3 regions of the Desulfovibrio desulfopostgatei genome follow, and region 1 is predicted to be linked to each of the others. Evidence: riboswitches for the same ligand, from Rfam matches in the RefSeq annotation. Region 1 holds a riboswitch; each other region holds the start of a gene.
The links. A riboswitch is a leader RNA that binds a small molecule or an ion and turns the genes downstream of it on or off. The one in region 1 is predicted to bind cobalamin.

Region 1 (7,467 bases):
CATTGAAGTGCACCAGGGTTTCAGAAAAGCAGTGACAGAACTTCGTGAGGCCGTGCTTGACGACAAGGCCTTTATTGATATTGCCCTGCTGGAATACCTGAAAACCTGGCTGGTGGACCATATACAGCAGATGGATGTGGGTTTTGCCTCCTATGTGACCGGCACAAAAGCCACACCGAAACAGTGAGCCGCCTGCGGCCAAACCCCAATAAAAAACCCCGCCAAAAGCGGGGAGCAAGCGTTACCGGCAGAACAAACTGGCAGGATTCGTAAAAATTCAACGGCTGCACAATGCTGCCGCTATTCGCTCACGGCTGGCGCGGTCAAGAAGGCGCTGGTTGGAACTGCCCCTGAACTGCAACTCAAGATCGCGGAGGCTTTCCACATAGGGGCCATCCACAAGAACATCCGTCAGTTCCAGCAGCCGGTTTGTCCAGTAGTCATTGCGGGCAAGCAGGGCTTCAAATGTGTAACCCGTGTAGGTCATCACATTTTTGCGCATGGCCTGCACGCCCTCGGCTACGGCGCAGAGCGCCTGGGCCTGCTCAAAGGGCTCCCCGCCAGACAGCGTCACTCCCGACAGAAGAGGGTTTTCCCCAATCTGGGCAAGGGCGGCCTCCGCCGTAAACGGAAAGCCGCCCTTAAAGTCGTGCGTCTGCGGATTGTGGCATCCTTTGCAGTGATGCGGGCAACCCTGCGTGAACAGGACATACCTCAGGCCCGGGCCGTCCACTATGGATTCCTCCACAATGCCTGACAGCCGCATGACCCCGGCATTACCGGATTCAGGCATGCTTGACACGATCGCGCTCTTCCGAGCGCTTGGCGTTGTTGAAACGGTCAAGCGTTCCCACAAGGTAACCGGTGATGCGGCGGGTACGTTCAAAGCCCACATCCTGACCCACAAGTTTCTGCGCGGGCTTGGTTTCCTCGAACAGACGCGATTTCATTAGCATTGTCGCTCTCCTTGTTCTATAAGCAAAAGTTGATGAAAATTGTATATGACCGCTAGTCCCACTTGGGGGTGTGCGGGTATTTTTTACGCAGTTCTTTAAGCAGCTCGGCGCTTACGCCTTCGCCTTCCTTGCGGCCGCAGCGGGGGCAGGCGCCGTTGATCACGCCCACATAGCCGCAGACAGGGTCGCGATCCAGAGGATGGTTGATGGAGCCGTAACCAACGCCATTATCGTGCATAAACCGGATGATGCTCTCAAAGGCTTCAAGGTTCTTGCAGGTATCCCCATCCAGCTCCACATAGGTGATGTGGCCCGCATTGGTCAACGCGTGGTACGGGGCCTCGATCTGTATCTTTTTAAAGGCCTTGATGGGGCAGTACACCGGCACGTGGAACGAGTTGGTGTAGTAATCCCTGTCGGTGATGCCGGGGATGCTGCCGTACTTGGCTTTATCGAGGTTGACAAAACGCCCGCTCAGGCTTTCCGCCGGGGTGGCGATGAGTGAAAAATTGAGTCCGGTCTTTTCGGCTTCGTCATCGCACCGCTTGCGCAGGTGCGTAACAATCTCGATGCCGAGCTTCTGGGCATCTTCGCTTTCGCCGTGGTGCTGGCCCACAAGAGCCTTGAGCGTTTCGGCAAGACCGATAAAGCCCACGGTCAGGGTGCCGTGCTTGAGCACTTCTTCAATACTGTCGTCCCAACCCAGTTTGTCGGAATCGAGCCAGATGCCCTCGCCCATGAGGAAGGGATAGTTGCGCACTTTTTTGGCGCTCTGGATCTTGAGCCGATGCAGCAACTGGCGGAACACCAGATCAATCTTGTCATCCAGCAGAGCGTAGAAACGGCTGATGTCGCCACGCGCATCCAGCCCGAGCCGGGGAAGATTGATGGAGGTGAAGCTCAGATTGCCGCGACCGCACGTAACCTGCCTGTCCTTGTCGTACACGTTGCCAAGCACGCGTGTGCGGCAGCCCATGTAGGCCACTTCCGTATTATAGTCGCCCGGGCGGTAGTACTGGAGGTTGAACGGCGCATCAAGAAAGCTGAAATTGGGGAAGAGCCGCATGGCGGAAACATCCATAGCCTGCTTGAAAAGGTCGTAGTTGGGATCTTCAGGATTATAGTTGACCCCGGACTTCACCTTGAATATCTGCACGGGGAAAATGGAGGTCTCCCCATTGCCAAGCCCGGCCTTGGTGGCGCGCAGCAGGTTTTTAACAACCATGCGCCCCTCGGCAGAAACATCCGTGCCGTAGTTGATGGAGCTGAAAGGCACCTGTGCGCCTGCACGGGAATTCATGGTGTTCAGATTATGGATCAGGGCTTCCATGGCCTGATAGGTGCGGCGCTCGGTGTATTTGAGGGCTTCGCCGGCTGCATAGGCATGCGCGCGCGTCACAAGTTCGCGCCGGGCCTCGGGGACAGCCGCCACAAGGGCCTCTCCAAAAGCATCGCAGGTGCCAAGGCGCGGGCCTTCGGGCAACAGGGCGATGGTTTCTCTGGCGGCGTCAATGGCTGCCTGCTCCTCCAGATTCTGGGCAATGCGCAAAAATGCGGCAAAAGCGCGTTCATATTCCTTGCGGTAGGTCTTGATAACGCCTTCGGCCATGGCAAAGTCAAAATGCGGCACACTCTGGCCGCCGTGCATTTCATTCTGGTTGGCCTGAATGGCAATGCAGGCAAGGGCCGAGTAGCTCTCAATGGAATTGGGCTCGCGCAAATGCCCGTGCCCCGTGGAAAAACCATTTTTAAACAAGGGGATAAGGTCAATCTGGCAGCACGTTTCCGTGAGCATGTAAAAATCTTTGTCGTGAATGTGGATATCGCCGTTAAGGTGCGCGGCGGAGGCGTCCTTGGGCAGAATGTAGTTGTCGATGAAGAATTTTGACCCCTCGGAACCATACTTGAGCATGGTGCCCATGGCCGTATCGCCATCGATATTGGCATTCTCGCGTTTGATGTCTTCCTGCAGGGCCGGGGAATACGTAAGTTTTTTATAGATATCCATGAGATACGATTCCGCATTACGGATTTTCGTATGCTCGGCCCGGTACAGGATGTAAGCCTTGGCACTTTTGGCGTAGTCGTACTGAATCAGGGTTTCTTCAACAACATCCTGAATTTCTTCCACATGCTTGAGGCTGCGCGACTCCAGCTTTTTGCACACCTTTTCGGTGACAAACAGCAGGTCAGTCGGGGACATGTCTTCACCGCCAACGGCCTGATTGGCCTTGGTGATGGCATTGAGAATCTTGACCGAATCAAAAGGCACTTCCGTGCCGTCGCGCTTTATAATGCTGGCGAGCATGAACTTCGCTCCAACGTGTGGGCTATGAACAAAAAGGCCGCCCGGACAAAACGGGCGGAGAGGCCATCAATGGCCCTTTTCTGACGGTTCATCTGCAAAAGCCCGTTGCAGATGCTCCACTTTCTTAGAACGGTTGAAAGCAGGTCTTCCGGCTTGCCTGCCGCTTTTCGGCCTTCCCGGTTTTATCCAGTGGCACACGAGGAAAAGCGGTGTTGAACAGGCACACGGCGGCGGGTCCGCTCCCGATTTTCACGGGGATTCCCTATTAAGCTCCATGGCGCTTTCAATGTCTAGAAAATCTCAAAAGAATTGCACCCTGTCAATAAACACACGCAAAAAAGCTCTCCTAGTGCCGTAGCAACACTGCGAATTCACTATTGAATTTTCTTGCCTGCCCAATTTTTCACTACATCAAGGCCGCAAAACAGCGAGGGCGGGAACAAAAATGTTCGCCCTGACTGATGCCAGATCAGGCAACCCGACCCGCAACATGTGTGGCTTTGATTGGCGCTGCTGAAACATTTCGCCATGAATTCAGGCATCATACCCGCATGGCGCTGCCGCCCAGGCCCCGGCACTGCGACCGCAGCCGATACCTGGCGAGCCTTCCTCAGAAAGCAGTTCCCGTAACGCAGACAAGAACTTACTCTACCCACGCCGGGTTTTCAAGACGGCCTCCCCCACGTAAGGGGACTTACCTCGGACTTGACATTTTTATTTGCCCGCCCCTTGCCGAAGATATCGTTTATAAAAACTTTTTTTGTACGCGCAAACAGTGATTGAGCATTCCGTAACAGCCAATAAACACAAGGGGCCGCATCGGCCCAACTCCGCTTCCGCCGTTGTTTTGCAGGGAAGTACAATCGGATACCCGATGCGGCCCGTCAACAAATCCGAAACGCCGCCTATGGCAGCAGGATCATGTTGTAGAGGTTTTTGTCGTCCAGATACTTCTGCGCCACAGCCTGAATATCCGCAGGGGTCAGCTTGGCTGCTTTGTCGATGAGCGACTTGCTGAAATCACGTGGCAGGCCCAGCACGGCGTCTGTGGCGGCCACGCCCGCGCGGGAACCAAGGCTTTGCTTGTCGCGGTAGTATTCGCCAAGCAGGCGGTTGGCCCCGGCTTCAAGCAATTCCGCAGGCAGGGGTTTTGCCTTGATATCGGCAATAATCTTGGCAAAGCCTTCACGCGCCTGCGCCACCTTGTCAGGTGTGGTGCCAATGTAAAAAGCCATCATGCCAGCCTGAGGCATGGCGCGGTAAAAGGCCGTGACCGTGTATCCGAGGCCCTGCTCGTCACGCATCTGGCTGAACAGCAGGCCGCTCTGCCCGGAAAGCACAGACTGCAAAAGCATGAGCGCCGGGGCATCCGGGCTGGTGTAAGGCACAGCCTTGAACATCTGGAGCACGTGGGCCTGATTGCGCCCCGGCAGATGCAGATCAAGGTTGCGGGCATCACCCCATGAGGGGGCGGGCAAGGAGAAATCCTTTTTGTCTGGCGTGGGCAGAGTACGGGCAAAGGCCAGCACGGCCTCGCGGTCAAAATCGCCTGCCACTGCCAGCACCCAGGGCTGCACGAGTTGCTTGTCCCAGAACGAGCGCACATCCTTGGGCGTAAACCTGGAGAGGTTCGCTTCCGTACCCAGACTGTCGTAGCCGTAGGGCTGCCCGCCGGGGAAGATGAAGGGATTCACCCGCGAGAACAGGAAGGAGGTGGGCCTGTCTGCCCGCTGGCGGATGGCGGCCTTCATGTTTTCCGCTTCACGCTTGATTTCCTTGGCTTCAAAACGGGGCTTGCCCAGCACCTCGCCCAGCATGGAGAAATAATCGGCATTAAACCGGGCCGGGCCAGTCAGGGACACTGTAAAGGTTTGCAGGCCCGCCTTGGCGGAGAGTGAAGCCGCGCGGTCAGCGAAGTAGCGTTCCATGGCCTGGGCGTCCAGTTTGCCGCTGCCATCGCCAAGTGTGCTGGCCGTCAGTTCTGCCAGCCCCTGCTGGTCGGGCTTCAGCAGGGCGTTGCCGCCGGGCAGCATGAGATCAACCGCCACATAGGGCACTGTGGCATCAGGGATAAGAATGACGGTACGTCCCTGCCCCAGATCGACCACTTCCTGCTGACCCGCAGTGGCCGAAGCTTGTTGCGCGGTTTTGGCAGCGGCGCTGCCGGGCCAGTTCTTTTGCAGCACGGCTTGCAGATCGGGCAGTTTGGCATTCTCAGGCGCAAGCACACGCACCCGCGCCCTGCCGGGGTCAAGCCAGAGGTCAATGGCCTGCTGTACCTGCGGCTGCGAAACATTGCGCTGGGTGAAGCGCAGGTTCTGTTCCGCCACATCGCCGCCCAGCTCAAACTGGACGCTGCCTAGCCAGGAGGCCAGGCCGTTGAGCGTTTCCGCCGAGCGGTCCATGCTGTCTTCAAGGTTGTAGCGGGCGCGCTTGAGGGCTTCGGGCTTGAAGTCTGCGGCCTTGAGTTTGGCAAGGTCTGTGGTCAGCCCCTGCCAGAAGGCCTCCAGCTTTTCCGGAGCCATATTGGCGGTAATATACAGCATGCCCGCACGCTCAAGGCTCATGTTGCCCACGCTGATGCTGTCCACAAGCTGTTTTTCATACTCGTATTTGCGGCTCAACAGCGAGGTGCCGTCACCGCCAAGCAGGTAGCTCAGTACGTCCAGATCCACAGAGCGCAGGTCGCGCAGGGCTGGCGCAGGAAAGGCCATGCCCAGATAGACCTTGTTCCAGGGGCCGCGCACCACTTCAACGCGCTGACCGCCGGGGGCCGTGAGCAAATCAACCTGCGGCGGCGTAACAAAATCGTTGGTGTTGGCCATGCCGCCAAAAAGTTCCTGCGCGTGTTGCAGCACTGCCTGCGGGTCAATATCGCCCGCCACCAGCAACATCATGTTCTGCGGCTGATACCAGCGCTGCACATAGGCACGCAGGTCGTCGGCGGTGATGGCGCGCACGGTTTCCTTAAAGCCGATGATGGGCCGCCCGTAGGGGGTGTTCTGGAGTGTGGACACCTGCAGGCTTTCAAACAGCCTGCTCATGGGCGAATCCTGATCGCGCTCAAGCTCGGAAATCACCACTTCTTTTTCCGACTCCAGCTCCTTGGGATCCAGAGCGGCCTGAAAGGCCATTTCCTTCACCACGTCCATGCCCATGCGCCAGTGAGCGGCGGGCATGTCCGTCATGTACCATGTTTTGTCAAAGCTGGTAGCTGCGTTGAGGTAGCCGCCAAGGGCTTCCACATCGCGTGCCACCTGGCCTTTGGGCCGGTGTTCTGTACCTTTGAAGACCATGTGCTCCAGCAGATGGCTGATGCCCGCCTGCTTGGCGTCCTCATTGGCCGACCCGGTGCGCACGTAAAGGCGCGTTGCCACCAGGGGGAAGCGGCTGTCCTTGATGATATACACGGAAAGCCCGTTGGGCAGTTTGGTCAGGGTTCGCTGTTCGCCCGGTGCGGCAGAGGCCGCGCCAGCCAGCAAGGCCAGCAGCAGGGGCAATAACAGAAGTATGCGTTGCATGTTTGCTCCTTATGGATTTGCAGTCGCAAGGTCGCAGAGGCAAAGGCAGTAAGTGCCTTGCTCCCCGGACTGTTTTTAACCAACATGAATACTAATACCCCCGGCACGGGGTGGCAAGCCGCAGCATTTTGTTCACCCCGGCGGCCCGGTTATATGAGATCGCGCATTGCTGAATTAGCCGAAGCCTGCAGCAACAAAAAACCGGCAGTCATAATGATTGCCGGTTTGAGCGCTAACCAGATCAGCGCGGTCTGTAATCAGGAGCAGGTCTAGCCGCCGAGGTAGGCGTCCTTGACCTTGGGATTTTCAAGCAGCTCGCGGCCTGGGCCTTCAAGCACCACCCTGCCAACTTCAAGAATGTAGGCATAGTGCGCCACAGAAAGCGCCGCAAAGGCGTTCTGTTCCACCAGCAGGACGGTTTTACCCTCTTCGTTGATGCGCTTGACGATGTCGAAAATCTCGCGCACCAGCAGCGGAGCAAGCCCCAGAGAAGGTTCGTCAAGCATGAGCAGATCGGGTCGGCTCATGAGCGCGCGGCCCACGGCCAGCATCTGCTGTTCGCCGCCGGAGAGCGTGCCGCCCTTCTGCCAGAGGCGTTCTTTAAGCCGGGGAAACAGGCTGTAAACCCACTCGATATCATGGGCTATCTCTGCCTTGTCGCTGCGCGAATACGCGCCCAGGT
Region 2 (7,467 bases), 2.0 Mb from region 1:
CAGGCGCGAGCCAGGCGAGCAGGGATTGTAGATGGCGGCTGCTCCCTCGGAATGCTCAGGATTGATGCGCAGGCCGCACTGAATCTGACGATCCGGGCAGCGGCTCTTGTTCTGCATGGCCACTGCGGGCGCGAATTCGCGCCACTGGGCAATGGAGTTGAATACCAGATGGTCCACAAGGGTGAGCAGTTCGGCCATTTCGCGTCGGTTCCAGGCAGCGGCAAAGGCATGCACCTCGCCGCCAAAGTCCTCCCGTGCCAGCCGCGCTTCGTCCACGGAGCTTGCGCAGGCCCCCCACAAGGGGCCGTGCCCCTTGGTGCGCGAAAGAAGCGGAAAAGTTGCCCATGCTGCGTAGCCCTTGAGCGCAAGAAGAATCTTGGCCCCGGTGCGCTCCTGAACTGCGCCCAGAGTGGCGGCATTGGCCAGAAGCTGCGCTTCGTCCAGAACAAAACAGGGCGAAGGAATACGGGCGGGATCGAACAGAAGGTTCTGGCAGTGCATGGATATTCCTTTAAACAAAGAGAGTTTCAGTATGGTGTCGCGCCCGCGCTGGCTTATGCTTGCCAGACAAAGCGGTCGCGCCCTTCCCGTTTGGCTGTGTAAAGTTGGGCATCGGCCGCGTTGATGAGCGATTCGAGGTCGCTGGCCTTTTGCTCGGCCATACCGATGGAAACAGAAATGGCTATGCTGAGCGCGCCGATCTGCACTGGTTTTGAACTAACGGAAGTGCGAAAATTTTCAAGCCTTCGGGCAAAGTCGTCTTTATCCATGCTCGGCGCGACCACGCAAAACTCTTCGCCGCCGTAGCGCCCGCAGATGTAGGGAGCGGGAAACTCGTCGCGCAGCATGCCGCCAAGTTGCCGCAGGGCAATATCGCCCGCCAGGTGCCCGTAACGGTCATTGACCTGCTTGAAATAGTCAACGTCGATCATTGCGGCGGCCAGGGGGCGGCGTTCTTTTCTTGCTTCGGCCACAGCCTCTTGCGCCTCAGAGAAAAACTGACGGCGCACCAGCAGGTTGGTGAGGGCATCGCGCTCTGCCAGGGCGCGGTTTTTGCGGATAAGATCCTGAATGTCAAGATTCATGGAGATACGGCACAACAGCTCTTCAAAGGAGGAGGTTTTGAATACGTAATCATTGGCGCCTGACCGCAGAAATTGCGCACCCGCGTCCGTACCCACAGAAATGACAATAATGGACAGCTCGTCCATGGTGTGGGTTTTGCGGATGGCGGCGGTGAGTTTGATGCCGTCCATGCCGGGCATGTAGTGGTCGGCCAGCACAACGCGTATGGCGGGGTGCTCCTTGAGGATCTGCAAGGCTTCCAGGCCGTTGCTTGCAGTGTAAGCCGTGATGCGCTGACGACGCAGCAACTCGGATACCTGCATGCACCAGAGGTTGGAATCGTCCACAATCAGGGCTTCAACACCGCTGTTGGCGCGCAGGCGGCTCACCACGCGCATGAGGTACATCATATCATCGGGGGTGCGCTTGACGATGTAATCGGTAACACCCTGCAGCATGAGGCGTTTATAGATGTCTTCGTCAAAATGGGCGCTGACCACCACCACAGGGATATTTCGGGCAAGGATGGCAGGGACAATTTCGCCGTTGGGGGCATCAGGCAGGTTGAGGTCGCAAAGGGCCAGAAAGTACTGCGAAGGGTTGTCCTCCAGCAGTTTCAAGGCTTGCTGGCGGTTCTCGGCGCATTCGTAGGAAAGCCCCAATTGTTCCTTGAGATTGTGCGCCATAAAACGTGCTGTTGTCCGGCTGTCTTCAACGATGAGAACTTTCTGCATGTTTGCTTCCGCATGGGGGATTGGTTTGGGGCAGGATAAAAAAATTGCGCCGTGCAAGAGTGCGGAACCTGCGCGGCGGCTGTGAATTCTAATCGTATTGATTTTTGCTCTTGCAGTCAAAAGGGATAAAGGCTCTTGCGTGTTATATTTGCAGAGCCTTCCCTGTACAGCGCAGTCAGCGAAACAGCGGGCCAGAGCCGCGGGAACCATTGCCAGCCTCAGTTTTTCCCAAGATAACAGGCAACAAGCCCTGCGCGTGCAGAGTCCGCTGGCAATTGTGGGCGGCATTACCGCAATGTATGTGGCTCCAACTGGTGTATTGCCCATTTTGCTTGGGGGAGCACGTTGCCTTGGCATTCTCCCGGCAAAGAGGTAGCAATGCCCATGTCGCCATCAATATTGCTCGCCATCCTCTTTGCCGCATTTTTACACGCGCTTTGGAATATTATTGTCAAAAGCGGCTCAAACAAGCTGTTTGAAACGGGTTTGAACGCTCTTGGCGCTTGCGCAGGCGCGTTGTGCCTGCTGCCTTTTTTGCCGCCTCTGCCGCAAGCCGCGTGGCCTTATCTTGGCATGTCGTGTCTGTGCCATCTTGGGTATTACATCTGCATTTCTGCCGCATATGAGCGGGTAGACATGTCTTTTGCCTATACTGTAATGCGCGGCTGCGCGCCCTTGCTCACCTCGCTGGCCCTGCTGGCCTTTGGCGTAAATATGTCTGCGGGCGCATGGTGCGGTGTGCTGACGCTTTGCGCCGGTATTCTGTGCCTTGCCACGGATAATATGCGCCGTGGCTATGGGTGGAGCGAAGTTTTTATCTCGTTGCGCACATCATGTGTCATTATGGGGTACACGCTGGCGGACGGCCTTGGTGCGCGCGAAAGCGGCAACGCTGCCACCTACACCACCTGGATTTTTTTGATCAACGCGCTCCCCGTGCATGTTTACATTCTGTGGCGGCATGGCTGGAGCTACGTAAGCTATGCCCGTAAGCGGCTTGCCGTGGGTACGTTTGGCGGCTTGGCGAGCATGGGGTCATACGGCATTGCCCTGTGGGCCATGACCCTTGCGCCCATTGCCGTGGTGGCGGCCCTGCGCGAAACCTCGGTGATCTTTGGCATGCTGCTGGCAATGTGGCTGCTGCACGAGCGTTTTACGCCCTTGCGCGGATTTTCTGTGCTGCTGGTTGTCGGTGGTGCCGCACTGCTCAAGCTGGCCTGATCAGGAGGCTGCAGGCAGGCGGACTAGCCGGTGATTATGGCGGCGGGCTATTGTGCGAATGTCTGCCATTGTTGATGTCTGGGCGCATGCCTCCCAGTGCGGCGGTAGTTCTGCCACTGGGGCAAGGCACCAGCCCCCGCGTAGACATCACGGGTACGTCCCTGACTCAATCTCCCCTCGCTGTTTGTTGCTGGCAGGCAACTGGCAGACAACAAGAAAGGGCGCTCCCTTGCGGGAACGCCCTTTTGTATTTTGAAGCAGAAACAGACTAGCTGTTTTCGCTTTCTTCAAACTTCTGCTTGAGCAGGTCGCCCAGGCTCTGACCGGCTTCTTGCGGGCCGGAATGGAATTCCTTGGGCTTGCGGCGTTCTTCTTCGTCCTTGATCTGCTTGATGGACAGGCCCAGACGGCGCTCTTCAGCGCTGACATGGATGACCTTGGCCTGGATTTCCTGGCCTTCCTTGTAGATCTCGGCGGGGGTCTTCACTTTCTTGCTGGAAAGTTCGGACACGTGCACCAGACCTTCAATGCCTTCTTCCACTTCAACAAAGAGGCCGAAGTCGGTGATGTTGGTCACGATACCCTTGATGGTGCAGCCCACGGGGTAGGTGTTGGGCACATGGCCCCACGGATCGTCCACCAGCTGCTTCACGCCGAGGGTGAACTTTTCGTTTTCCTGATCCACGGTCAGCACCTTGGCCTGCACGGTGTCGCCCACCTTGTACAGTTCGTTGGGATGACGCACTTTCTTGGTCCAGGAAATGTCGGAAACGTGGATAAGACCGTCGATGCCGTCCTCGATGCCAATGAACATGCCGAATTCGGTAATGTTCTTGATGACGCCTTCAAGGACGGTGCCTTCGGGGTACTTTTCAGCAACCAGTTCCCAGGGATTGGGGCGAACCTGCTTCATGCCGAGGCTGATGCGCTTTTTGTCGCCGTCCACGCCCAGGATGACCACTTCGACTTCGTCGCCGGTGTGAACCATCTGGGAAGGATGACGCAGCTTGCGGGTCCAGGACATTTCGGAAATGTGCACCAGGCCTTCAACGCCGGGTTCCAGTTCCACAAATGCGCCGTAATCAACCAGGTTGGTGACCTTGCCGCTGCACTTGGCCCCTTCGGGGAAGCGAGCGGAGATGTCCTGCCACGGGTCGGGCACGAGCTGCTTGAGGCCGAGGGAAACTTTGTTGTTGTCGCGATCGAAGGAAAGCACCTTCAGGGTCAGTTCCTGACCGATGGTGATCATTTCCTTGGGATGGCGAATGCGCTTCCAGCTCATGTCGGTGATGTGCAGCAGGCCGTCGAGGCCGCCGAGGTCAACAAACACGCCGTATTCGGTGATGTTCTTGGCCTTACCGGTAACGATCTGGTTTTCTTCAAGGGTGCGCAGCAGATCCTGGCGTTTGGAATCGCGCTCCTCTTCAAGCAGCACGCGGCGAGAAACGATAACGTTGCTGCGGCGGCGGTTGATCTTGAGCACGCGGAATTCGAATTCCTGGTTGACCAGGGCATCCATATCCGGCACGGGGCGCAGATCCACATGTGAACCGGGCAAAAACGCTTCCACACCGCCGATGTCCACGGTGTAGCCACCCTTGATGCGGCGGACAATGTGGCCCTTGATGACCCGGTTGTTTTCCTGCACGTCTTCGAGCTGGTCGAACACCTGCATGCGCTTGGCTTTCTCGAAAGAAAGAGTGATGGTGCCGTCGTTTTCGTTCTTGCGAACAACGTAAACGTCAACACGATCGCCCACTTTGACGGAAATGTTGCCGGCGGGGTCGCGGAATTCTGCCGCGGGAATCTGCCCTTCGGACTTGAAATTCACGTCAACAAGCACATTGTCATCATCCACGCGGACGATTTCGCCCTTCGTGATAGAGCCTTCCTCAAGATCGCCGAAATCGGGATTGAGGTAGTTTTCAAGGGCGCTTTCGAAATTGATTTCGTTGTCGTGCCCGGTTTCCAAACCTGCCATATGTCCAGCCTCCAAACATAATTTCCCCATAACAGGGAGGTGCCTTATTATCAGGATTTCAGTAAAAGAACAAGAAAAAATACGCGCCAAATCGGCTTTAGCCGCCGAAAAATCGGGATTCCACGCCGCTCCGGACGGCGCAGGCGCGGCAACCCGCGCGGGGCATACCCTGCAAGGGCCTGCCTGGCGGGGCTTGCAGGGTATGCCTACTTGACTTTTATTGCCGCATGAATTGTTTTGAAAAGGTCGGCGGGGAATTCCGTTAAAATCGGAAACAGTCGCGCTGCGGTAAGAGGGAACGAAGCTTCATCGTTCCGCCACATGGCGGGGCGCTACAGCCAGTCGCGCGAGCGGCGAAGGCGAAGTCTAGGCAAGGGGCGCAAGGCCCCCATGCCCTCAAGTCCGAATATCCTCCGGCATTTTATCCAACTTCAACCCGTCAACGCGCCATTGAGGAGGTTGCCATGCTGCGTACTACGCCGCATTTCATTCTGCATTTTTTCACCCGCACCCTTTTGCCCATTCTTTTGCTGTGCGCCGTCATGGGCGCGCCTGCGCTTGCCCCTGCCGCTGAATCCGGCGCAGAGAGCCCCAAGGCGGGCGTGCTGCTGGTGGCCTTTGGCACCAGTGTTCCCGAAGCCCTGGCTTCCATGAAGGCCGTGGATGCGGAGTTCAAGGCCGCTTTTCCCGGTCAGCCGGTGGTGTGGGCCTATACCTCGCAGATTATCCGCAAAAAAATAGCCGCCGAGGGGCATCCAGTGGGCGGCATCAGCGATGGCCTCGCCCAGCTTGCCAAGGACGGCGTGAAGGTCGTGCGCGTACAGTCGCTGCACGTCATGGCGGGCGAGGAGTTCAGCGCGCTTGAACGGGCCGTGCTTATCGATCTGCAAAAAAATCCGGGCCGCTTTGACTCCGTGTTTCTTGGCCGCCCCATGCTGGAATCGAAAAAAGACGCGCAGGAACTCATTCAGGCCATCAGGGAAGACGTGAAATCCCTGCGCGGCAAGGATGCAGCCCTGGTGCTCATGGGCCACGGCCAGAGCCACGGCCGGGCAGATCTGACCTTTGAAGGCACGCGCGCCGTGTTCCACGATGCGGATAAGCGCGTGTTTATGGCAACCGTTGAGGGCGCGCGCAGCGTGGACGACCTGCTGGTGGAGCTCAAGGCCGCCAAGGTCAAGAAAGTGGTTATCGAACCGCTCATGCTGGTGGCTGGCGATCATGCGCACAACGATCTGGCTGGGGATGAAGACGACTCCTGGGCCTCAAAGCTCAAGGCCGCAGGCTTCAAGGTGGAGACCAACCTCAAGGGTTTGGGCCAGATTGCCGGTGCGCGCGCCATACTGGTGCGCCATGCCCGCGAAGCTGCCGATGACCTGACCAAGGAACCCAGGAAGCAGTAGCAGGGCTTGCCTGCGCCGCATATTTGTTGCGGGAGCCGCATAAGCCGGGACAGCGCGCCTGGTTTGTGCGGCTTCCGCATTTTTGTGCGGGAAAATTGGGAGTGCGGGAGGTGCTGCTTCCGGCGCAGGATTTTTGGGAATTTTCGTGGGGTTCAGTGCGCGTGAGTCTGTTTGTGTCTCAAGCCTGCCGGGCCACCAGCCAGGCCAACATGCCGCCCTGCGCCGCAATGGCGGCCGCAAAGGCCAGCCAGCAGCCCCAGAGGGGCAAGGCCTTGGGCGCAATGCCCGCAGCCAGCGCCAGCATGCCCTGAAATGCCCGTTTGAGCGGCCACAGTAGTGCCAGGCCCGCCCACACTGAGGCGCTTAGGGTAAAAACCTGCAACTCCTTGATTTCCCACAGCCCCACCAGCGAAGCGTACAGATCCACTTTGCCAGCATTATAGGCATTGCCTATGAGTTCCAGTCGGTCCAGAGCCGGGCCGTCAGTGCAAATTGCGCCAAGAATGAAAAAAATGGCCACAAGACCAAGAAACAGCAGCAGAAAAAGACCGAAGGTGCGCATTTGCCAGCGGGAATGCGCCACGCCAGCAAAATCGCCGATGCGCCGCGCAAGAAAATGCAGGGGAATTGCCAGAAGCGGCACTGGCACAATGAGCAGGCCCAGACCGGGCCTCACCAGCGCAAACGATCCCCCTGCAAGCAAGAGGTAGCCTGCAAGCGAGAAAATGGATGCGGGTAAGGCGGCAAGGGGCATACGCGCTCCAGTGTCGGCGGTTCTGGCGCGTAGAACATGGGCGCGCTCGCATAAAATCCTATGCCAAAAAGGGGCAAAGGTCTATGCGGCAAAGGGAGTTGTGATAATTTGTCGGGGCTGGAGCGCACATGCGGCAATGCAAGCGTCCGCCGTCGGGCGAAGGGCTGGCGCTCTGTTTCAACCACTCTGGGCGGCGACTTTGATCTGATTTTCTGGCCTAGCGTTTGGGCGTGGCGAGAAAGGCGGGTATGCTGGCCGCAGCCGCCCGGCAGGATGCGTCATCCGGGTCAAAGCAGCACAGGATGGCGC
Region 3 (7,467 bases), 1.3 Mb from region 1:
TGTATCGGCGGCCTTGTCCGTGGGCTGGCTTGCGGCCCGGCTTGTGTTTTGGCTCGCGTTTTGGTCAGCAGCCTGTCTGGGGCTTTGCCCACGTTCCGATGCGGGGGCGTTCTGGCGCGGCGTTGCGTCTGCGGGCTTGTCTGAAATTTGTTCTGACGCCAGATTTGCGCTCGGCTCAGCCGCTTTTACAGGGGCTTGTGCCACAGGGGCCGGGCTCGTGAGAGCCGCAGAAACCGCGGGTTTGTCTGCTGCGGGGCTCGCGGCCTTGGGGGCTGTGTCTGCAGGCGTTGCGTCAATGGTCTGCGCAGTTGCCTGAGCCGTGCTTTTTGCCGCTGCTTTTGCGGGCCGACCTTTGGGAGCCTTTGAGGCAGGCTTTTGGGGAGCGGCAGATTTTTGCTGTGTGGCTTCCTGCCTGGAACCCTCAGACGCTTCGGAAGCTTTGGCCGTGGCAGTGAATTCCGGCGCGTTGGCTTCTGCGGCCTTGCCCTTGCGGGGCGTTGCGGCTTTGCCAGCAGTCTTGCCCGCAGCCTTGGCAGGGGTTTTGGCAGAAGATTTGCTCGCCGTTTTGCCAGCAGCCTTGGGGGACTCAGCAGCAGGGGCCGCAGTTGACTTGGGCGCTACGGCATCTGCCGTGCTGCCAGAAATTTCTTTGGAGGCGTCGGCCGATTTTTTGGCCCTGGTGGTAGTCGTCTTTGCTGTTTTGCCCGCGCTGCGGCCTGCGGCCTTGGCAGTGGCGGCGGCTTTTGCTGCCGTGGTCTTGGATGAAGCTGATTCGGCCTGGGCGGCCTTGGAATCGGAAGCGCCTTTAGAATCAGAAGAATCCTTGGCGGGCGTTGACTCGGAGGATTTGGACGCAGCCTTGCCGGAAGCTGTTTTGCCAGAGGCTGGCTTGGCGGCTGGTTTGGCTTTGCTGCGTGTTGTGGTTGAACGTTTGGGTTTGGAAACTTCCTGCGACGATGCATCCGTGGCTGGCTGTGAAGCGGCCACGGGGGTGTCTTGGTCTATGGTCATGAAAATCCTTTTGCTGCGGGGCGCTGAGCCACCGCGAAAATTTCAGCCAGCATGCCATGCACTTACGGGAATGTGCCGTATTTGCTCCGCCGCAGCGCCAACAAGGCGCGCGAAGGCGGCAGCATGCTAATCCGCTTTTTGGAGAGTACGTTTTTTTTGAAAATATGCAAGCGGGCAGGGGCGGGGCGGGAAAATGCGGGAGGCAAGGCTGCATCATGTCATTATAAGATGCTGCGGCGGCAGAAGAAAAATTGTTGAGGCGGCGCGGAGCTGGGGCAAGGGCCGCATCCGCCGAAGTGCATCCTTGCAATGCGTTCCGGCAGATGCGGCAGGCGAAAATCAGTCTTCAAGCATCTTGAGTTCGGCGGAGAGCTGGCCCGAATTGGAGCGCAGCAGCACGTAGCCGCCCTGCGCCAGCATGCCGGGGTTGACCACAAGGGTGCGCCCCACGCGGTCCATGGCGCGTGATTCGTGGATATGCCCGCACAGGCAGATGTCCGGCTGGGCTTCTTCCAGAAATTCGCGCACGGCAGTGGAGCCTACATGAATGCCGCCGGGGATCATGTCGCAAGCGGTATCCTTGGGCGGATTGTGCGAAACAAGCACGCTGTGCGGATAGTGGCGGGCTTTTTGCCAGCAGGTTTCAAGCCACGCGGAGAATGCGGATTCCGGAAATTCGCTCGGCGTGCCAAAGGGCGTAAATGTGGAGGCCCCAACGCCAAAGATGGCGATTTCGGGCGTAAGCTCACGGGTGACGGCGTGGAGGTTCCAGCCTTTTTCGCTCAGCCACTGGTCAACTTCAGGCCTGTCCATGTTGCCGATCTGGGCCAGCACGGGGATGTCGTGGACGCACAGGGCGTTCATGACCAGCTCTGCCTGCTTGACGCCGCCGGTGATGGTCAGGTCGCCGGTAACGATAATGCCGTCAGCCTGCGAGAGTTCCGGTATCTGGGCAAAACGTTCAGGCTCGTCGTGGATGTCGCCCACGGCGATCCAGAGAAAATCCTGAGAGTCGGCGCTTGGCATGGTATTGCTTCCTTTGTTACAGTGGCACAGGTGTTGAGAATGCCACACATTGCACCACAAGGAAAGAGCCGCTTGCCCTCCAATGCCACGCCCCCCGCGCCTGTGCCGCCCAGCCAGTCAGTGAATCAGCCGGATGCTCCGCCAACGAGTTTGGCGGGCAATCTTTCTGGCGAGTTGTCCGATGCTACGGCTCAGGCCAGAAACGATGTGCGTAAAGTTATGCGCCGTCTGCGGGCGGAGCAGTCGCCCCAGTTGGCCGAAATCCGCAGCGAGGCGGCGCAGAGCAGGCTGATGGAATCCGCCCTGTGGAAGAATGCCCACTCCGTGGCCCTCTATGTGGGCGTCAGGGGCGAGCTTGGCACGCAGGCCCTGCTGCGCGCAGCGTGGCAGGCCGGTGTGCTTGTGTGGCTGCCGCGTGTGCGGCGCAGCGAACCGGGATTTATGGATTTTGTGGCCTGCAGCGGCCCGGATCAGTTGCGGCCCGGCCCTCTCGGCCTGCTTGAACCGCACGATTCCCTGCCCGGTTTCGGGCCGGAAGCAGCGGGCGGCAGCGGCGCGGGGGAAGCGCACCCACTTGCCCCCGATCTTGCGCTCCTGCCCGGCGTGGCCTTTGATCTCGCTGGCGGGCGGCTGGGCTATGGCGGCGGCTATTACGACCGCTTTCTGGAAAAAGGATTCACCTGCCCCCGCGTGGGCCTGTGTTTTGAATTTCAGCTTGTGGAATCCCTGCCCCTGGCCCCCTGGGACCAGCGGGTCAACTACATATGTACTGAAGAGCGTATGCTGTGTCTGTAAGCTATATTCCCTTTGTTTTCCCCGGTGTTCCGCAGGTGCGTTGCGCCTTTCAGACCCGCGCCGGAGGCGTGAGCCTTGGCGAGTTTGGCGGCGGCAACATTGCTTTTACCGTGCAGGATAACCCCGAACACGTCATTGCCAACCGCCGCAGCCTGCTGGAAGGCCTGCGCCCGCAAGGCATGACCGCCTGGGCCGAACTGATGCAGGTGCACGGCGATGGTTTTGTTTTTGAGCCGGAAGCCGTGGCCTGCGAAACGCCCGTCACGGCGGAGGGCGACGGCATGGCCACAGCGCGTCCCGGCCTTGGCCTGCTCATTAAGACGGCAGATTGTCAGCCCATCCTCATTGCCCACAAAAGCGGCGCGTATATCGCCGCCATGCACGCGGGCTGGCGCGGCAACCGCTGCGATTTCCCCATCACGGGCGTAGCCCGCTTCTGCGAGCGTTATGGTCTTGAACCGCGCGATCTGCTGGCAGTGCGCGGCCCCAGCCTCGGGCCGGGCAAGGCGGAATTTGTCAATTTTGACAAGGAGTGGGGCGATCCCTACCTGCCCTGGTTTGACGCCAGCAGTAAAACCATGGATTTGTGGGGCCTTACGCGGCACCAGCTTGAGCGCGCGGGGCTTTTGCCGCGCAATATCTACGGGCTGGACATCTGCACCGCCAGCAACAACGAGCAGTTTTTTTCCTACCGCTGCGCCAGACGCTCGGGCCGTCAGGCCAGCCTTGTGTGGATAGCAGCCTTGAGCCATTGACAGGCCGCAGGGCCGCGCCTAGAGTGTTGGCGGCATTGGTAGCCGGGTAGACCGGCTTGAAAAGGGAATCCCGTGAAAAACGGGAGCGGACCCGCCGCCGTAAGGTTCTTAACCTTGCTCCATATTGCGCCACTGGAAACGGGAAGGCCGGAGCAGGGGAACCAAGCCGGAAGACCTGCCATGCCCCAAGGTGCGCAGTCATGGAATGACGGCACCACGGTGCGGCATTGGCCGCCCCACGGCAACGGGTTTTTGCCGGCAGGACAGAGGAAATACGGGCCTCTTCCACCACGAGTGGAAGAGGCTTTTTTTATGCTCGCGCGGCGCAGGCCGCCACTGGGCAAGGGTCTGACCCCTGAGGTCAGCCAACGCTTTGGCCCGCGTGTGCCCCCGCAGGCTACGGCCAGAGGGCTGGCATGACCAGAACGACCGCATCTTCTCACTCCTCCTTCCCGCAATCCCGCAGGCTGTGGCCGGTTTTTACCGGTCTTGTGGTCGTGTGGCTTGTTTCGCTGCCGCTGGCCTGTTTGCCGGGGCCTGTGCCCTTGAGCGCACAGAGCGTATTTCGCGCTTTGGCGGCATTGGCAGGCTTTGCGTCCGCACCCGATGATCCGGCCCTGACCGGGGTTGTGGTAAGCATCCGCCTTGCCCGTGTGTGCCTGGCCGCCCTGTGCGGCGGCGCTCTGGCTATGGCCGGGGCAGCATTGCAGGGCGTGTTGCGCAATCCGCTGGCTGATCCTTTTACTCTGGGCATTTCCGCCGGGGCTGCCTGCGGGGCCAGTATGGCTATAGCCCTTGGCGGGCCGCTGGTGGCCATACTGGGGAGTATTCCGTGGTTGGGCGGCGTGCCGGGGCTGGCCGGGTTCAGTCATGCCGGGCTGGTGGCCCCTGCGGCCCTGATCGGCGCGCTGGCGGCCCTTGGCGGCGCACTGTGGCTGGGGCGCGGAGATGGTGCGTTCAGCCGGGAGAGCATTATTCTTGCGGGCATTGCCGTAGCTGCATTTTTGGGGGCGCTGGTGGCCCTTGTGAAGGCCCTCAACGAGGAATCCGTAACCAGCATCGTGTTCTGGATCATGGGGTCTTTTCAAGGCCGGGGCTGGAGCAGCCTGCCCCTCTTGTTGACGACCCTTGTACCGGGCTTGCTGGCAACGGCCTTTGGCTGGCGCGCTCTGGACGTGCTTTCCCTTGGGGATGAGCAGGCCGCCCAGACAGGCCTTGATGTGGGCCGCGCCCGCCTGTGGCTGCTGGCCGGGGCAAGCTGCATGACCGCGGGCTGCGTGGCCGTGGCCGGGGTGATCGGCTTTGTGGGGCTGGTGGTGCCGCACGTGCTGCGTCTGCTGCTGGGTTGGGGGCACGGCCCCTTGCTGACTGCGGCCTTTTTCGGCGGCGGGGTGCTGCTGGTCTGGGCGGATGTGCTGGCCCGTTGCGTGCTTTCCGGCGGGCAGGAATTGCCCGTGGGCGTGGTCACGGCCTTGCTGGGCGGGCCATTTTTCGCCCTGCTGGTGCGGAGGCGCTGATGCTGCGGCCTGACCAAGATATTCGTCATGAGGGGCGCACTGCACCGCCTGTGCTGCGTGTTGCCGGGGTGCGCGCCGGATACGGCGGGCAGAGCGTGCTGCGGGACGCGGGCTTTACCCTGCACGCCGGGGAGTGCGCCGCCCTGCTTGGCCCCAATGGCAGCGGTAAAACAACGCTGCTGCGCACCCTTTCGGGGGTGCTGACGCCGCAGGCTGGCGCCATTGAGATTCAGGGCCGTCCGCTGGCAACATTGAAGCCGCGCGAGCGCGCCCGCATGGTGGCCGTGGTGCCGCAGCGAGGGCAGTTGCCGCAGGGCCTTACCGCGCGGCAGATGGTGCTGCTCGGGCGTTTTGCCCACCTTTCGTGGCTTGGAGCTTATGGGCGGGAAGATTATGCCGCAGCAGACCGGGCGCTTGAAGAAACCGGGGCCGCGCCGCTGGCGCACCGCAGGCTCACAGAACTTTCGGGCGGCGAGTTGCAACGGGTTTTGCTGGCCCGCGCCCTTGCGCAGGAAAGTCCGCTCCTGCTGCTGGACGAGCTGGCCGCAGGGCTGGACTGGGCACGCATGGTCGATCTGTTCGACTTGCTTGAGCGCCGCCGCGCCGCAGGAGCCTGCGTGCTCATGGCCGTGCACGACTGCAATCTGGCGGCTCTGTATGCCACGCGCCTCATGGGACTGCGGGATGGAAATCTGGTTTTTGACGGGCCGGTAGCAAATGTTTTTACCGAGGAGAATCTTGGTGCGCTCTACAACATACCCATCTGCGTGTTGCCCCACCCCCGGTGGGGACTGCCTCAGGCCCTGCTTGCCAGCGCAAAAGGCCCGTGGAGCGGGAAAAAAACTGCTAGCCCGGCTGCCCCTGCTGATGCTGCTGAGCCTGATGCTCCGTCTGGTTATGTTCCCGGCAGGAGCGCAGGCGGCCAACTCTGAAAACAGCAAGTCCAGTGATTCCGTCCCTATTGTCATCACGGACGACACGGGCGCAACAGTAACTTTTGCCCAACCCGTCAAAAGGGTGATCGCCCTGTACGGTGCGTTTAACGAGATTTTTCTGGCTCTGGGCGCTGGCGACCTGCTGGTGGCGCGCACCGCTGCCGACGGCAATCTGCCGGAGCTTGCGGCCCTGCCTGCCATTGGCACGCACATGCGCCCCAATGCCGAGCTTGTGCTGGCGCAACAGCCGGATGTTGTCTTGCAGCTTGAAGGCCGCAGCGAAGCCCAAACCCAGACCGAGAATTTGCGTTCCTTGGGACTCAAGGTACTGACCTTTGAAGTAAATTCCTTTGAACGGCTGTTTGAGGTGACGGAAACTCTGGGGCGGCTTGCCGGGCGCGAGGATAAGGCCCAAACCATCGTAAACGGCTGGAAGAGCCGTGTGCAGGCATTGCGCAGCCGCAATGCTGGCAAGCCCGTGGCGCGCGTCTTTTACGAGGTGCGTTATCCCAATCTGCTGGCTGCCGGACGCGGTGGCATCAGTAGCGAGATACTGGCCCTTGCGGGGGGCGAAAACGTGGTGAGCGACGGTAAAAAACTGGTGCGCTACAGCGAGGAATCCCTGATTGCGGCAGACCCGGATGCGTACATTATTCAGAAAGGTCCCATGAATCCTGAACCAACGCCTCTGGCCGAGCGCGATCATTACAGGGATTTGCGCGCTCAGCGCGCTGGCCGCGTACTTATAGTTGACGAAGAGCGGTTTGCCCGCCCCGGCCCTCGCGCCCTGGATGCGGCGGAAGAGCTGGAAAACTGGCTGCACAGCTGATTCCATAAATATTTCAGAGTATTGTAAAGAGAGCAGGTAATGAACGGAATTCTCTACGGCGTGGGCGTCGGCCCCGGCGCGCCCGATCTTTTGACCCTGCGGGCAGTCAGGGTGTTGGGCGAGGTGGATGTTATCCTTGCGGCAGCCTCGCCCCGCAATGACTTTTCTGCGGCGCTGGACACGGCGCGTCCGCACCTGCGGGCTGATGTGCGCGTATTGCGGCTGGAATTTCCCATGACGCGCGACCGCTCCGTGCTGCGCGAGGCATGGCGCGTAGCGGCCCAGACCACCAGGGACGTGCTGGAAAGCGGCCAGAGCGCCGCCTTTCTGACCATTGGCGATCCGCTGGTGTACAGCACGTTTGGCTATCTCATGCGTACCCTTGGCGAATGCGCGCCGCATCTGGCGGTGGAGGTTATTCCCGGCATCACTTCCTTTCAGGCGGCAGCTGCCCGCACCCGCACCGTTTTGTGCGAAAACGGCGAGACCTTGCGCATCATACCGGGCATCAACAGTCGGGAGAGTCTGGAAGAATCATTGCAACAGAGTGATACTGCTGTGATTCTCAAGGCCTATCGCAACCTGCCCGCCATTGCGGA

Region 2: another riboswitch for cobalamin. It lies ahead of ACUZ9Q_RS14755 (sirohydrochlorin cobaltochelatase); the one in region 1 lies ahead of ACUZ9Q_RS06085 (anaerobic ribonucleoside triphosphate reductase).
Region 3: another riboswitch for cobalamin. It lies ahead of ACUZ9Q_RS11950 (FecCD family ABC transporter permease); the one in region 1 lies ahead of ACUZ9Q_RS06085 (anaerobic ribonucleoside triphosphate reductase).

What each region holds. Positions count from the first base shown of each region.
Region 1 covers NZ_JBRBQS010000002.1:1,362,321-1,369,787, reverse strand. Annotated here, with positions in the region: gene ACUZ9Q_RS06100 (bacteriohemerythrin) at 1-187, shown strand, start outside; gene nrdG (anaerobic ribonucleoside-triphosphate reductase activating protein) at 278-793, opposite strand; gene nrdD (anaerobic ribonucleoside-triphosphate reductase) at 786-956, opposite strand; gene ACUZ9Q_RS06085 (anaerobic ribonucleoside triphosphate reductase) at 1,009-3,264, opposite strand; cobalamin riboswitch at 3,386-3,564, opposite strand; gene ACUZ9Q_RS06080 (M16 family metallopeptidase) at 4,170-6,785, opposite strand; gene ACUZ9Q_RS06075 (ABC transporter ATP-binding protein) at 7,055-7,467, opposite strand, start outside.
Region 2 covers NZ_JBRBQS010000002.1:3,390,354-3,397,820, forward strand. Annotated here, with positions in the region: gene nspC (carboxynorspermidine decarboxylase) at 1-501, opposite strand, end outside; gene ACUZ9Q_RS14740 (GGDEF domain-containing response regulator) at 555-1,799, opposite strand; gene ACUZ9Q_RS14745 (DMT family transporter) at 2,184-3,020, shown strand; gene ACUZ9Q_RS14750 (30S ribosomal protein S1) at 3,289-5,001, opposite strand; cobalamin riboswitch at 5,209-5,433, shown strand; gene ACUZ9Q_RS14755 (sirohydrochlorin cobaltochelatase) at 5,466-6,404, shown strand; gene ACUZ9Q_RS14760 (hypothetical protein) at 6,583-7,158, opposite strand; gene ACUZ9Q_RS14765 (hypothetical protein) at 7,376-7,467, opposite strand, start outside.
Region 3 covers NZ_JBRBQS010000002.1:2,711,170-2,718,636, reverse strand. Annotated here, with positions in the region: gene ACUZ9Q_RS11970 (Rne/Rng family ribonuclease) at 1-1,011, opposite strand, end outside; gene ACUZ9Q_RS11965 (metallophosphoesterase) at 1,351-2,037, opposite strand; gene ACUZ9Q_RS11960 (5-formyltetrahydrofolate cyclo-ligase) at 2,077-2,832, shown strand; gene ACUZ9Q_RS11955 (polyphenol oxidase family protein) at 2,823-3,587, shown strand; cobalamin riboswitch at 3,606-3,784, shown strand; gene ACUZ9Q_RS11950 (FecCD family ABC transporter permease) at 4,004-5,104, shown strand; gene ACUZ9Q_RS11945 (ABC transporter ATP-binding protein) at 5,104-6,036, shown strand; gene ACUZ9Q_RS11940 (ABC transporter substrate-binding protein) at 5,987-6,868, shown strand; gene cobI (precorrin-2 C(20)-methyltransferase) at 6,908-7,467, shown strand, end outside.